DNA from 2 places in the Cupriavidus sp. genome. Region 2 is predicted to be linked to the other one. Evidence: predicted binding sites of a transcription regulator. Region 2 holds the regulator's gene; the other holds the start of a gene.
What was found. Region 2 encodes FNR, which switches genes on or off when oxygen is low (the NO sensors DNR and NnrR bind a similar motif). Its sites were predicted from a motif close to TTGATNNNNATCAA; they were not measured.

Region 1 (4,399 bases), on a different contig from region 2:
ACGCTTCGCATGGCTGGAGAGGCGCAACGCATTGGCATCTACGGATTTGGTGCCGCCGCCCATATCGTGACGCAGATCGCCGTGGCGCAAGGTCGGACCGTCTATGCATTCACCCGCCCCAACGATCGCGCCGCCCAGGCGTTGGCAACCGCCGTCGGCGCGGCATGGGTAGGCAGCAGCCATGAGGATCCACCCGCGCCACTGGACGCCGCCTTAATCTTCGCCTCCGATGGCGCCCTTGTACCGAAGGCGCTGGCGACCGTCGACAAGGGCGGAACTGTCGTTTGCGGAGGGATTCACATGAGCGACATTCCATCCTTCCCATATCGCCAGCTTTGGGAAGAACGGCGACTAGTATCCGTGGCAAACCTGACGCGAGCAGACGGCCGCGGCCTGATGGAAGCCGCAGCGAAGTTCCCGCTGCATGTCCACGTAACGCCCTACCCGCTTGCCCGCGCCAATGCCGCACTGGACGACCTGCGCGCCGGACGCCTGGCCGGCGCAGCCGTTCTTCGCATTTGAGCCGCAGGCCGATTCGGGCTTCACTACCCTACTGGCTGCCTGTGGTCATCGCACCACCTGAATGTCGTCGATCACCTTCATCACACCCGGCGCAACCCATGCGGCGTTGAATGCTGCCTGGCGCTCGGCAAGTGAGCGCACATGGCCCGAAAGCGTTACCACCCCGTCGTCGACAGCCACCTTGACATGCCTGGCATCGTGAATGGCCTGCCGTCTCAGGGCCTCCTCGATACGCTGCTGCACGTCGGCCCTTGTCGTACGCGGGCTCAACACCACACGATTGATGATGTCCCGGACCCCATTCAGGTGGCGGATGGCGTCCTCGGCCGCGCGGCGTTGGTAATCCCAATCAACTTCGCCATTGAGCGTCACCACGCCGTGCTCGACCGCAACGGCAAGCGCGTTGACGGGCACGATCGAATTCCACGAGAGCGCGTTTTCCACCGCCCAGGCAACGTCTGAATCCAGCCGTACCGCATCGCCGGGGAGTACTACATCCATTTCCACGGCCAGCGCACGCACACCCGAGACTCGACGCACCGCTTGCTCGGCGCAATGCTTGGCATGGAAAGACCGCGGATGGCCGGTCAGCGTCACAATCCCGTCCTTGACCTGAACACCGAACTCGCGTTCATCAATTTCCTGGTCCCATGCAAGCTCATCCAGCACGTCTTGCTTCAATTGACTATCACTCTTCATTCCGGCCCCCGTCTGTCGCCGCCATGGCGCACCTGCATTCCAGCGTAGGCGCGGGGCAGAAGGTCCGGCTTGCGTTGGCGCAAAGACCGGGCACTCCTTGACACCCGGTCTGGCAGATAGGAGTGTCAGGGTTTTCTGACACCGATAGGCCGATTTCTGACCTGTGTCTCAGCTATCCCTGATTTCCGCCGCCGCGCTGTTTTCCAATACTTCCGATAGCGGTATCTACACTCCGATCCGATGCGAGGCGCACCGGCGGATCCAGCGCCGCATAAATAAGGGGGCAAGATGCAGCAAGCCGTGCAGATGTGGGCCCAAGGGCCACAGCCCGCCTTGGGCAAAGTCATCCCGTTACGCCCAGAGGAGCCAATGCCCGGCGCGCGGACGTACCAGGCAAAGTGCTCGGTCTGCAGTCTCCGGCCGCTCTGCGTGGCCTCCGGACTCGGAGACGACGAGTTGGCACACCTGCAGAGTGTGCTGGGACAGTGGCGCACAGTACACCGCGGGGATTACCTGTTCCGCGTCGGCGATCCGCTTCGAAGCCTTTATACAGTGCGCAGCGGGTCGTTCAAGACGGTCACCGGCCACGAAGACGGCCTGGAGCATGTTGCCGGGTACGTCTTGCCCGGCGACATGCTGGGGCTCGGTGCCATTGACGACGACCGCTACGACTGCGACGCCATCGCGCTCGAAGACAGCACGGTTTGTGTCATGCCATTTGCAGCGCTCGAGGCACTCGGTCGCGAAGGTGGGGCTCTCCGGCATCGCTTGTACAGGCGGCTGAGCCGCGAGATCGTGCGCGAATCCCATCAGATGGTGCTGCGTTCCGGCATGAGTTCGGAGCGTCGGGTGGCGACAGTCCTGCTGAACGTATCCGCTCGCCTGCGCCAGCGAGGCTACGCCGCGCGGGAATTCACACTGCGCATGACACGCCAGGAAATCGGCAGTCACCTTGGCCTCAAGTTGGAGACGGTCAGTCGGACGTTCTCCCGCTTCCAGCGAGAAGGATTGATACGCGTCGATGGGAAGGCGATCGAAATCTTCGACGCGGACGCGTTGGCCCGAGTCTAGAACCACCACGGCATCGTCCCTTTCACAACGTACCGCGCCGAACGCCTTTAACACGCGGATCGACGCATGAGCGCGTCTCAGGCACCGTTGGCACGCTTGTCCATCCGCACGAGCAGCACCGGGGTAGGCGCACTTCGCACGAGCTTCTCGGCCACGCTTCCCATGAGAAGCCGGTTGATTCCGCGACGACCGTGCGTGCCGAGTACAAGCAACTGCGCGCCGTCCTTTTCCAACGTCTGGCTGATGACGCTCGCCACGTCGCCGGTTGGGTGCTCCACCTCATCCAGTGTCATGGTGCACGGCAGGCCACGCGCTTCCGCCATGGCCCGGGCCTCGGCAAGGAGCTTGTGACCACGGCGGACAAGCTCCTCATGTACGCCGGTCTCGTAGCCACTTTCGACCACGTGAAGTACATCAAGCCGCGCATGGACCGCTGACGCAAGGTCGATGGCTTCCTTCAACGCGCAGTCACCGCAAGCGCTGCCGTCAATTGTCACGAGAATGGTGTCGTACATACTCAGGCCTCCGTCAAATAGGGATCGTTTGCCGCTGGCGCCATCCGGATGTCGTAGCAACGGCCGGGTGCCGCTGCGTTAAACATATGACGCCAGGCGGCCAGCCCCTTGATCAAGCGCAAAGCAATGTGCTCGGCTTCGCTTCCAAGCGAACGCATCGATATCGCCCATGCACGCATGGTCGTATAGGACCGATTTACCCTCTCCCCTTGATCTAGCGCAACCCAATACCATGACGGCGACATAGTCTGAATCGGAGACCAGAGGCCGCCAGTCCGTTCTGCGATCGCAGGCGGCTGCCTTCCACCGGAATGCGACAAACGGTCCAGCCAACCTGCGGAGGCCCAGCATGAGCCATCGAATCCCCCGCTTGCGGTCAATCCGGCGCACTTCGAGCCACGACGCCGCTGGCGACAGACAAGCGTTTTCGCTTGTCCTGGGTGGCCCGGTCTACCAGCTATTCCGCCGGGTTCATCTATCCGACGACGCACTGCAACTGGTACGTCAGCGGATTGCGGTCCTCTCCCTGTTCGCATGGCTGCCGCTCCTACTCCTATCCGCAACGGAGGGCAACCTGTTCGGCAAGGCTGGCACCGTCACCGTCCCATTCTTCATGGATATGGAAGTCCATCTCCGCTTCCTCGTTGCCGTCCCACTACTCGTAGCCGCGGAGCTCGTGGTACACAAACGTCTTCGGGGCATCACGCAGTCGTTCGGGGAACGAAACTTGGTTCCAGAAACGGCAACAGGCGAGTTCGAAGCAGCAATCGATGCGGCGCTGCGCTTGCGCAACTCCGTTCCCGCCGAATTGGCATTGGTCGCAATTGTCTACGGTGTGGGTGTGCTGATTGTCTGGCGTCATTACACCGCACTCCAGGCGTCTACCTGGTATGCCAGCGCGACCGGAAACGGTTCCAACCTGTCTCTCGCCGGCATCTGGTATGGCTATGTCAGCCTCCCGCTATTCCAGTTCCTTCTGATTCGCTGGTACTTCCGCATCTTTATCTGGATGCGGTTCCTATGGCAGGTCTCCCGCATCAGGTTGAGCCTGATACCCACGCATCCGGACCGTGTGGGCGGGCTTGGCTTCCTGGCGAATACGGTTTATGCGTTTGCACTGCTCCTGGCAGCTCACGGCGTTATGGTGGCCGCAAACCTTGCCAACCGAATCTTCTTCCTCGGCGCTGCCCTGCCGGACTTCAAGGCGCAGATCGTGGGGATGGTGTTGTTTTTGCTGACAGTAGTTTTTGGGCCGCTCCTTGTGTTTGCGCCGCAGCTCGCACAGGCCAAACGCAAAGGTTTAAACGACTACGGCACGTTGGCCGAGCATTATGTGCGGGAGTTCGACCGAAAATGGCTGTGCGGGGGAGCGCCTCCGGACGAATCGTTGCTCGGGAGTGCCGATATCCAGTCGCTGGCCGATCTGAGCAACAGCTTCGAAGTCGTTCGCGGAATGCGGCTGGCCCCCATCACAAGGGACGCCGTCGTACAGATTGCAGCGGCGGTCCTCTTACCGATTGCGCCCTTGGCACTGACTATGATGCCCCTGGATCAGTTGCTGAAGTATGTCTTCGGACTGATTTTCTAGCTAT
Region 2 (4,399 bases):
CGAGCGGCGTGTCGAAGGTGACCGCATCGCCCGTATCCGCCTGGACGGCGACCCGTGGAGCCTGCGCAAGCTCCGGCTCAAGGCGACCAAGCACACGCTGTGGGTGGCCATCGCGTTGTGGACGGGGTTCACCTTCATTGGCTACTTCGCGCCGATCCGTGAGCTGGGCAGCGAGATCCTGCAATTCTCGCTGGGCCCGTGGCAAACCTTCTGGATGCTGTTCTACGCGTTTGCGACGTGGGGCAATGCGGGCTTCATGCGCGAGCAGGTCTGCAAGTACATGTGTCCGTACGCGCGTTTCCAGAGCGTGATGGTCGATCGCGATACCTTTGTCGTGACCTATGACGTGGGGCGTGGCGAACCGCGTGGCAGCCGTTCGCGCAAGGCAGACCATCATGCGGCAGGCCTGGGCGATTGCGTGAACTGCAGCATCTGCGTGCAGGTGTGTCCGACCGGGATCGATATCCGCGATGGCCTGCAGTACGAGTGTATTGGTTGCGGGGCATGTATCGACGCCTGCAATCAGGTCATGGACAAGATGGAGTATCCGCGCGGGCTGATCCGGTACACATCGGAAAATGCGATGCGCAAGAGCCTGTCCGTGACCGATGCACGCAAACGGCTGATGCGCCCGCGCACAATCGTCTACACCATGATCTGGTTATTGCTGGCCGTAGGATTTGTCGCATCGCTGGCCATGCGCACCCCGCTCAAGGTCGACATCATCCGCGATCGCGGCGCACTTGGCCGCGAGGTGGAAGGGCGCTGGATCGAGAACGTGTACCGACTCCAGTTGATCAACACAACGGAAGCGCCGATGAAGGTGCGCGTGCAGGCCGGCAGTGATGAGTTGAAGGGGATGGTCGTCGAATACGATCACACCGCGGAAGCGTTGTCGCCCACATCGAACCGCTTGTTGCCAATCCGGATCCGCGTGCCGATCGACGATGCCAGGCAGGGGACGTACAAGATCAGCGTGACGGTGACCGCCGAAGCGGAACCCGCGCGTGCGGTGCAGATCCGGCAAAGCACGAGTTTTATCGTACCCCGCAATCTGTGATGCTTTATCTGTGAAGCTGGACGATACCAAGAGGAGAGCGCAATGACCCCACATCCCGCCAAGCCCTGGTACAAGGAGCCATGGCCGTGGATCCTGATGAGCGGACCGCTGCTGGCCATGATTGGTTGCGGCATCACGATCTGGCTGGCAAGCACGCATGCCGATATGCCGGTCGGGGATGCCACCCGTCATGGCCTGGTCGTGGAGAAGGTCGATGTTGACCATGCCCGGACACCAGCGAGGCAACCATGAGATTGCGCTGGCTGATGTGGGTGTTATGGCCGGCATTCCTGATGGGAGGCGCGGCAACGGCCGTGGTGTTCTCGGTGGTGGATCCTGGTGATCTCAGTTTTTTCGGGCATCCGGTCGAGGCATCGCGGCAGGCGGTCTATACGGTGGGATTCCTGGTGGCGTGGCTGTTCTGCGCGTTGTCCAGCGGGCTGACGCTGTACACGATGCCGGTGAAGCTCAGCGATACCGATGAACTCGAATAGGTCCGGTATGCATGAAGTGCCTGGGAACCCTGGAAAACGGAAAGGCCGCACCGGATGCGCTCCGGTGCGGCCTTTTGCATGTTGCTCGCGAAGGCGCCGTTCAGCAGGATCGGCTGTAGACCTGCTTGATACCCTCCATATCGACCAGCTTCACATGGCGCTGACGAATCTGGATCAGCCCCGCTTCCGCAAAGCGCGAGAACAGTCGGCTGACGGTTTCGAGCTTCAGGCCCAGGTAGCTGCCGATTTCCTCGCGGCTCATGCGCAGTACGAACTCTGTCGAGGAGTATCCGCGCGCCGACAGTCGTTCAGACATGTTGATCAGGAACGCCGCGAGACGCTCCTCGGCACGCATCGAGCCGAGCGTGATCAGCATCACCTGGTCCTGGGAGATTTCCTTGCTCATCAGGCGCAGGAACTGGCCTTGCAGCGACGGAAGCTGGCCCGACAATACCTGCAGGTCATCGAACCGCACGACGCAGACTTCGGTGTCTTCGAGTGCCGTGGCATCCGATGCGTGCTGCATCTCGCTGAGCCCGTCGAGACCGATCACTTCGCCGGGCAGGTGAAAGCCCGTGATCTGCGTGCGCCCGTCTTCCATCGTGACGTGCGTCTTCAGTGTGCCGAAGCGAATCGCATAGACCGCGGTGAGGGGCTCTCCCATGCGGTACAGCGTTTCACCCTTGTGAACACGAACGCGTTCCTGCACGAGCGTGTCCATTTTCACGAGGTCTTGCTGCGACATGCCCACGGGCAGGCAAAGCTGACCCATGGCACACGTGGAACAGCGGGGCGACATCTCGGTGACGGGAATGGAAGTCAACAATTGAAGTGCTCGTTTTGAATGCGCTTGAAGCGAGGGCGCGATGCAGGCATTTTACAGCGTCGAGTGACGCGGAAGCGAGGAACAGTTGCCATTTGGTGTACTTTTAAGCGTTTTTCTGGTGGCCCTGCTTGGCGGCGTGCATTGCGCCGCAATGTGCGGTGGCATTGCGATTGCCGCGGAGCAGAACGGCACGCGCCGGGTGGCCGCGATCGTGCATCGCTCGCCGCGTAGCTGGTGGGCCGAACTGTGCGTGATGCACGCCGGACGCCTGACCACCTACATGCTGCTTGGCGCATTGATGGGCGCGGTCGGCGCAACCGTGTGGAAGCAGGAGTATCTGCCACTGCAGCGCTGGCTCTATGCGGCCGGCAGTGTGATGCTGGTTCTTACCGGGCTGTGGTTGCTACGCGGGCGAACCAGTCTTGTCAGCTGGATCGAGCGGCTGGCATCGCGTGCCGCATCGCACGTCGTGCGCCTGGCGGGATCGGTGGCGGGATACGTGCCGGCAGCGGTGCGACGCGAGCAGCGCACCCCGCCGATGTTGCGCCGCTATGGCATGGGGCTGGCATGGGGTCTGGTACCCTGCGGCATGGTTTATGGGGCACTCGCCATGGCGCTGCTCGCTGGCAATGCGCCATCGGGTGCGCTCGTGATGGGTGCGTTCGGATTGGGCACGCTACCTAACCTGCTGGTGATCTCGGGGTTGTCTGGCTATCTGCGGCAGTTGTCACGCAAGCCGGTGATTCGGACCGCGTCGGCGCTGGTGGTGATCGGGTTTGGCGCGCTCGGCGTGGCGCGGGCGATCTGGCTTCCTGATACGCTCGCGCAACACGGTTTTTGCGTGGTGTTTTGAATCGACCACAGCGGCGGGTTGCGGGCGGGGGGCGGAATGCCATACAATCGCGAGAACCACGGTATCGCGCCGCGTCATGCTCGTGGCGTCGCCGGGGCGACATTCCTGATCTGGGGTGTCGGTCCAGGGTTTCGGGGCTGCTTAGGCATGCCGGAACCATTCCCACAGTCCATCCGGTTCAAAAGATCTGGTTAAAAGGCCGACGGCGGTGTGGAAGGTGGCGCCGGGTCAAGGCGATTGTTGTCTGGGTTGCCTGAGCCGATATCCGTATTTTCTTGCCGTCTTGGCCATTCGGTGGCCCTGGCGATTGTCCGCCCCGAAGGGAGAAGGCGCGACGCAAGAGGTCCGTCGACTGGCGAAGCCTGCCAGGCCCGGACGATCTCCTGCCGGACAGACCGGCAACTCGATGCAAGGAAAGATGTGCACGGCTGCGCTGCCAGAAGGCATGCGCGCTGGCTGCGCGATGAGATGGCGGAAAGCTTCGGCGCCGCTGTATCTGCAATCTCCAGTGCCCCGGGATGGATCCGGGGGCAGGTGCAAAGACAGGCTGCACGCAATCACATGAATACCCAAGAGGCGAAGATCGTCCTCGAGACCGCGTTGATCTGTGCGCAGGAGCCACTGCGCGTTGGCGATCTGCGGCGGTTGTTTGCCGACGACGTCGGTGCCGACACCATCCGGGTGTTGCTGGAAGAATTGCGCCAGGACTGGCAGCAGCGCGGGGTCGAACTCGTTGCCCTGGCCAGTGGCTGGCGGTTCCAGAGCCGCCCGGAGATGCGCGAATTCCTGGATCGCCTGAATCCGGAAAAGCCGCCAAAGTACTCGCGCGCGGTGATGGAGACATTGGCCATCATTGCGTATCGCCAGCCTGTCACACGGGGCGATATCGAGGAAATCCGCGGCGTGACGGTCAGCACGGACGTAGTCAAGAAACTCGAGGATCGTGGCTGGATCGAGGTCATCGGCCATCGCGATGTGCCCGGTCGCCCAGCGCTGTATGCAACGACCAAGGCGTTCCTGGACGACTTGGGGCTGCGTTCGCTGGACGAGTTGCCACCGCTGGAAGATGCGCAGGCACAGGCGCAGGCCGCGCTGCTCGATCAGCAGGCGATCGACTTCGAGGAAATCGCCACGGCCAACCCGCCGGTGGGTGACGAGGAAGCGTT

Region 1: a site for FNR is predicted at 3,017-3,030, ahead of ACO550_RS24050 (universal stress protein). Genes of this name have one in related genera too.

What each region holds. Positions count from the first base shown of each region.
Region 1 is NZ_DBHKYV010000023.1:15,504-19,902, forward strand. It holds gene ACO550_RS24035 (zinc-dependent alcohol dehydrogenase family protein) at 1-522, shown strand, start outside; gene ACO550_RS24040 (BON domain-containing protein) at 568-1,221, opposite strand; gene ACO550_RS24045 (helix-turn-helix domain-containing protein) at 1,678-2,292, shown strand; gene ACO550_RS24050 (universal stress protein) at 2,370-2,807, opposite strand; gene ACO550_RS24055 (hypothetical protein) at 3,157-4,395, shown strand.
Region 2 is NZ_DBHKYV010000030.1:65,364-69,762, forward strand. It holds gene ccoG (cytochrome c oxidase accessory protein CcoG) at 1-1,060, shown strand, start outside; gene ACO550_RS28010 (hypothetical protein) at 1,103-1,312, shown strand; gene ACO550_RS28015 (hypothetical protein) at 1,309-1,554, shown strand; gene fnr (fumarate/nitrate reduction transcriptional regulator Fnr) at 1,655-2,380, opposite strand; gene ACO550_RS28025 (urease accessory protein UreH domain-containing protein) at 2,466-3,233, shown strand; gene scpB (SMC-Scp complex subunit ScpB) at 3,795-4,399, shown strand, end outside.